DNA from 2 places in the Streptococcus sp. oral taxon 071 str. 73H25AP genome. Region 2 is predicted to be linked to the other one. Evidence: riboswitches for the same ligand, from Rfam matches in the RefSeq annotation. Region 2 holds a riboswitch; the other holds the start of a gene.
What was found. Region 2 has a riboswitch for thiamine pyrophosphate ahead of HMPREF9189_RS08195 (ECF transporter S component). Riboswitches for the same ligand answer to the same signal wherever they lie in the genome.

Region 1 (3,422 bases), 520 kb from region 2:
GATGAGACCTTCTACGGCAAGGGGGTCAAGAAGGCAATTCCTGAACGGGAAAAATTCTTGGAACACCTAGCTCGCAAGGTTGCTGTATTGGTAGAGACAGAGCCTGTTTTGATTGAAAAACTCAGTGAACATGGGCAGTTAGATCTCCTCTATGACATGGAGCAACCTCTGGCTTTTGTCCTTGCCAAGATGGAAATTGCTGGGATCAAGGTCAAAAAAGAAACCCTACTTGAGATGCAAGCTGAAAATGAGGTCGTCATTGAGCAACTCACTCAAGAGATTTACGAACTGGCTGATGAGGAGTTTAATATCAACTCCCCTAAGCAGTTGGGCGTCCTTCTCTTTGAAAAACTCGGCCTTCCTCTAGAATACACCAAGAAAACCAAGACAGGTTACTCGACAGCAGTGGATGTGCTGGAGCGTCTGGCTCCTATTGCACCGATTGTCAAAAAAATTCTAGACTACCGTCAGATTGCTAAGATTCAATCCACCTATGTGGTTAGCTTGCAGGATTGGATTTTAGATGATGGCAAGATCCACACGCGCTATGTGCAGGATTTGACCCAGACCGGGCGTTTGTCTAGTGTGGATCCAAACTTGCAAAATATTCCTGTGCGTTTGGAACAAGGCCGCCTCATTCGTAAGGCTTTTGTGCCAGAGTGGGAGGATAGTGTACTACTCAGCTCGGACTATTCACAGATTGAGTTGCGCGTTTTGGCTCATATCTCTAAAGATGAGCACTTAATTAAGGCCTTCCAAGAGGGAGCAGATATCCATACCTCGACGGCCATGCGGGTCTTTGGAATTGAACGTCCTGAGGATGTGACTCCAAATGACCGTCGCAATGCCAAGGCCGTCAACTTTGGAGTGGTTTACGGGATTTCAGATTTTGGTTTGGCGAACAATCTTGGTATTAGTCGTAAGAAGGCCAAAGCCTACATTGATACCTACTTTGAGCGTTTTCCTGGGATTAAAAACTATATGGAAGAAGTGGTACGTGAAGCGCGTGATAAGGGATATGTAGAGACCCTCTTCAAGCGTCGTCGAGAGCTACCAGATATCAATTCGCGCAACTTTAACATTCGTGGTTTTGCAGAGCGAACTGCCATTAACTCCCCTATTCAGGGTTCGGCAGCAGATATCCTCAAGATTGCTATGATCCAGCTAGACAAAGCTCTAGTTGAAGGTGGTTATCAGACCAAGATGCTCTTGCAAGTGCATGATGAAATCGTCCTTGAAGTTCCGAAATCAGAACTAGCAGCTGTCAAAGTACTAGTGAAACAAACCATGGAAGAAGCCATCCAACTCAGTGTTCCCCTTATCGCAGATGAAAATGAAGGGGCAACCTGGTACGAGGCTAAATAAGAAAGCTATGATAGAGTTTGAAGCGCGTGCCTTCAAGCTCTTTTTCATGATTTTCTGTAAGCAGTTTCCTTGACTTTTCCTTGTATTTGCGTTACTATATGTCCATATAAGATATGGGAGTCTGTGTACAGTCTGAGAGGAAGTGTTAAACTTCGACCGCACCTGATCTGGGTAATGCCAGCGTAGGGAACGATACTTAGCCGAATTCTGCACCTTTTCCATATATGGAAGGGGTTTTCTTTTTGTCAAAAGGAAACCTGAGAAGAGGAGGTTTTTATGAAAGCAAGCATTGCCTTGCAAGTCTTGCCCCTATCACAGGGGATTGATCGAATTGCTATTATCGATCAAGTGATTGCTTATCTGCAAGCTCAGTCCGTGACCATGGTGGTGACACCCTTTGAAACGGTCTTGGAAGGGGAGTTTGATGAGCTTATGCGCATTCTCAAAGAAGCTCTTGAAGTGGCCGGGCAGGAGGCAGATAATGTCTTTGCCAATGTCAAAATAAATGTAGGAGAGATTTTAAGTATTGATGACAAACTTGAAAAGTATACTGAGACGACACATTAGTCTATTGGGTTTTCTAGGAGTCTTGTCAATCTGGCAGTTAGCGGGAGTATTCAAACTTTTACCCAAGTTTATCCTGCCAACTCCTCTTGAGATTCTCCAGTCCTTTGTTCGTGACAGAGAATTTCTCTGGTACCATAGCTGGGCGACCTTGAGAGTGGCTTTGCTAGGTCTAGTCTTAGGAGTCTTGATTGCCTGTCTTATGGCGGTGCTCATGGATAGTCTCTCTTGGCTCAATGACTTGATTTATCCCATGATGGTGGTTATCCAGACCATTCCGACCATTGCCATAGCGCCTATCTTGGTCTTGTGGTTGGGTTATGGGATTTTACCCAAGATTGTCTTGATTATTCTGACGACAACCTTCCCTATCATTGTTAGTATCTTGGACGGTTTTAGGCATTGTGACAAGGATATGCTGACCTTGTTTAGTCTGATGCGAGCAAACCCTTGGCAAATCCTTTGGCATTTTAAAATCCCGGTCAGTCTGCCCTACTTTTATGCAGGTCTGAGGGTCAGTGTCTCCTACGCCTTTATCACAACCGTGGTGTCTGAGTGGTTGGGAGGTTTTGAAGGTCTTGGTGTTTATATGATTCAGTCTAAAAAACTGTTTCAGTATGATACCATGTTTGCCATTATTATTCTGGTGTCGATTATCAGTCTTCTAGGTATGAAGCTGGTCGATATCAGTGAAAAATATGTGATTAAATGGAAACGTACTTAAAATAGAGCGTTTTTGAAAAAGAAAAGAGGAAATGAAAATGAAGAAAACATGGAAAGTGTTTTTAACGCTTGTAACAGCTCTTGTAGCTGTCGTGCTTGTGGCTTGTGGTCAAGGAACTGCTTCTAAGGACAACAAAGAAGCAGAAGTTAAGAAGATTGACTTTATCCTAGACTGGACGCCAAATACCAACCACACAGGTCTTTATGTAGCAAAGGAAAAAGGCTATTTCAAAGAAGTTGGAGTGGATGTTGACTTGAAATTGCCACCAGAAGAAAGTTCTTCAGACTTGGTGATCAATGGCAAGGCACCATTTGCTATCTATTTCCAAGACTACATGGCTAAGAAATTAGAAAAAGGGGCAGGCATCACTGCCGTTGCCGCTATCGTTGAGCACAACACATCAGGAATCATCTCACGTAAATCGGACAATGTCAGCAGTCCAAAGGACTTGGTTGGGAAGAAATACGGAACTTGGAATGACCCGACTGAACTTGCTATGTTGAAAACCTTGGTGGAATCTCAAGGTGGAGACTTCGAAAAGGTCGAAAAAGTACCAAACAACGACTCAAACTCCATCACACCAATTGCCAATGGCGTCTTTGACACTGCTTGGATCTACTATGGGTGGGACGGTATCCTTGCCAAATCTCAAGGTGTAGACGCCAACTTCATGTACTTGAAAGACTATGTCAAGGAATTTGACTACTACTCACCAGTTATTATCGCAAACAACGACTATCTCAAAGACAACAAGGAAGAAGCTCGTAAA
Region 2 (3,422 bases):
AATCAGTTTGAAATTTCCAGACAAAATTTTTGAAAGGATTCTGAAAAAGAGGTAAGATAGTTAATGTAAGAAAAAGTAAACGCTTACTTAACAAGGAGGACACTTTATGTCATATAAAACAAGCAATGCAGAAGGACCTGTAGATTTTATTAACACTTATGATTTGGAGCCAATGGCGCAACAAGTTATTCCTAAAGCTGCCTTTGGTTATATCGCTAGTGGAGCAGAGGATACTTTCACTTTACGCGAGAACATCCGTGCCTTTAACCACAAACTCATCGTTCCACATACGCTTTGTGATGTTGAAAATCCAAGTACAGAGATTGAATTTGCAGGTGAAAAATTGTCTTCACCAATCATTATGGCGCCTGTTGCGGCTCATAAATTAGCAAATGAACAGGGTGAAGTGGCGACTGCGCGTGGTGTGCATGAGTTTGGTTCTCTTTACACAACTAGCTCTTACTCTACTGTAGATCTTCCAGAAATTACAGAAGCCCTTCAAGGGACACCTCACTGGTTCCAATTTTACTTTAGTAAGGATGACGGTATCAACCGCCATATCATGGACCGTGTGAAGGCTGAAGGTTATAAAGCGATTGTTTTGACAGCAGATGCTACTGTAGGGGGCAATCGTGAGGTCGACAAGCGCAATGGTTTTGTCTTCCCCGTTGGTATGCCAATTGTTGAGGAATACCTGCCAGAAGGTGCTGGTAAATCAATGGACTTTGTTTACAAATCAGCCAAACAACGCTTGTCTCCACGTGATGTAGAATTTATCGCTGCTTACTCAGGTCTTCCTGTCTATGTCAAGGGGCCACAATGCCGTGAGGACGTTGAACGTTCGCTTGCCGCTGGTGCTTCTGGTATCTGGGTAACCAACCACGGTGGCCGTCAAATCGACGGGGGGCCAGCCGCATTTGACTCACTTCAAGAAGTTGCTGAAGCAGTTGATAAACGTGTGCCAATCGTCTTTGACTCTGGTGTTCGTCGGGGTCAGCATGTCTTTAAAGCCTTGGCTTCAGGAGCAGATTTGGTAGCTATTGGCCGCCCTGTGATCTATGGTTTGGCTCTTGGTGGTAGTGTGGGTGTACGTCAAGTCTTTGAACACTTGAATGCAGAATTAAAGACAGTCATGCAGTTATCTGGAACTCAGACTATTGAAGATGTTAAACGCTTCAAACTGCGTCACAATCCATACAATCCATCCTTCCCAGTTGATTCACGCGATTTGAAGTTGTATTGATAAAGTAGAAAGTCTCCATTTGATGTGGAGGTTTTTCTTCGTGTATAGAAAGATTAAATCGTTATCAGAAACTATATAAATATATTTTCCAGTCAAATATCTTGCTAGGGCTTTCAAATTCTGTTATACTGGTCCAGTAATAAAATAATAAAGACATTTGGGGTGCCTTAGGCTGAGATGATACCCATTGAACCTGATACAGTTAAGACTGGCGAAGGGAAATGTGAAAAGGTTTTTTTCGTATGTTGAAGGAAACTGTCTAATCTTGTAAGGTAAACTCTAATTCTCGTTTGTAATTGGAGTTTTTTTGTTTATCAAAAGAGGATAGGCTTGACGGCAAGCCTTTCGGTAGCTCTCCTTGAATGCCCCACTTTTCTTTAAAAAAGGAGTTTTTTATGTTGAAAAAATGGCAGTTAAAAGATGTTATCTTGCTTGCTTTCTTGTCTATCTTTTTTGGTGGCGTTTTTGTGGGTTCAGGCTATCTGTTTGATATCCTCACTCTGATTTTAGCCCCTCTTGGTTTGCAGGCCTTTGCCAATGAAATCCTCTTTGGTCTCTGGTGTATGGCTGCGCCTATTGCTGCTATCTTTGTTCCAAGAGTGGGAAGTGCGACGATTGGAGAAGTGTTAGCTGCACTTGCTGAAGTTCTTTATGGTAGCCAATTCGGTCTAGGTGCTCTTTTGTCTGGCTTGGTTCAAGGTTTGGGAAGTGAATTTGGCTTTCTTGTGACCAAGAATCGCTATGAAAGTTGGCTCTCTCTAACTGCTAATAGTATTGGGATTACCCTTTTTAGCTTTGTCTATGAATACATTAAGTTAGGTTACTACGCCTTTTCCCTTCCTTTTGTCCTTTCCTTGCTTGTGGTGCGTTTTATTTCTGTCTTTTTCTTCTGTGCCATCTTGGTTCGTGCCATTGTCAAGCTCTATCATCAGTTTGCATCTGGAGGTAAGGCATAGATGGGGCTGGAACTACGGGGGATTCAGTCACCAATCTTTTCGGAACCGATTGATTTTACTTTTCATGCGCAAGCTTTTACCTTGTTAGTTGGGAGCAGTGGTTCAGGAAAATCCAGTCTCTTTCAAATCATTGCCCAGGTCACTTCCTTACCCTATAGTAGTCAAGTCCTGATAGATGGGAGCCAGGTCAGTCAGCTTTCTATCGTTGAACGTGTCCAGACGGTTGGTATTCTCTTTCAAAATCCCAATCATCAATTTACCATGGAGAACTTGTTTGAGGAGCTGATTTTTACCCTGGAGAATATTGGGCATCCCCTTCAAGAGATTGATGCTAAAATAGCTGAGGTGGTCCGGCAATGTCGCTGCAAGGCGATCTTGCACCGTCCCATCCATCACTTATCAGGTGGGGAAAAGCAAAAGGCTGCGCTAGCTGTTCTCTTTGCCATGAATCCTAGAGTCTATCTCTTGGATGAGCCCTTTGCTTCTATTGACCGCAAAAGTAGGATAGAGATATTGGAGATTCTAAAAGAGTTGGCCTCTAATGGGAAGACAGTCATCCTGTGCGACCATGATTTATCAGACTATGAAGCCTATATCGACCATATGGTTGAGCTAATAAGATACGGACAGCTAAGGGAAGTGTTTCAAATCCCTTCCTCTGAGATGATACAGGTTTCTTCAAAGGAAGTTGCTTCTAGCCCAGAACTATTCCATATGGATAGAACGACTTGTGAGCTGGATAAGCGCTCCCTCTTTTCAATTGCGGATTTTACATTCTACCAAGGAATTTCCTGTATCTTGGGTGACAATGGTGTCGGGAAATCAACCCTCTTTCGCTCTATTCTTCAATTTCAAAAGTATAAAGGGTACATTACTTGGAAGGGGAAAGTCCTGAAAAAGAAAAAGAGTCTGTATCGTGATCTGACAGGTGTTGTTCAGGAAGCTGAGAAGCAATTTATCCGAGTTAGTCTGAGAGAGGAACTGCAATTAGATAGTCCAGACTCTGAAAGAAATCAACGGATTCTCCAAGCTTTACGATATTTTAATCTGGAGCAGGCGCTTGATAAGAGTCCCTATCAATTAAGTGGTGGCCAGCAAAAGATTCTTCAGCTATTGACCATCTTGACCAGCAAGGCGTCTGTGATTTTGCTAGATGAACCATTTGCTGGTTTGGATGATAGAGCTTGCCATTATTTTTGTCAGTGGATGTTGGAGGACAGAAA

Region 1: another riboswitch for thiamine pyrophosphate. It lies ahead of HMPREF9189_RS10615 (thiamine-binding protein); the one in region 2 lies ahead of HMPREF9189_RS08195 (ECF transporter S component).

The regions. Positions count from the first base shown of each region.
Region 1 is NZ_GL397254.1:1,726,960-1,730,381, reverse strand. Features, by position in the region: gene polA (DNA polymerase I) at 1-1,365, shown strand, start outside; TPP riboswitch at 1,469-1,571, shown strand; gene HMPREF9189_RS10615 (thiamine-binding protein) at 1,642-1,932, shown strand; gene HMPREF9189_RS10610 (ABC transporter permease) at 1,895-2,653, shown strand; gene HMPREF9189_RS10605 (ABC transporter substrate-binding protein) at 2,691-3,422, shown strand, end outside.
Region 2 is NZ_GL397254.1:1,207,645-1,211,066, reverse strand. Features, by position in the region: gene lctO (L-lactate oxidase) at 107-1,243, shown strand; TPP riboswitch at 1,392-1,480, shown strand; gene HMPREF9189_RS08195 (ECF transporter S component) at 1,639-2,199, shown strand; gene HMPREF9189_RS08190 (ATP-binding cassette domain-containing protein) at 2,200-3,422, shown strand, end outside.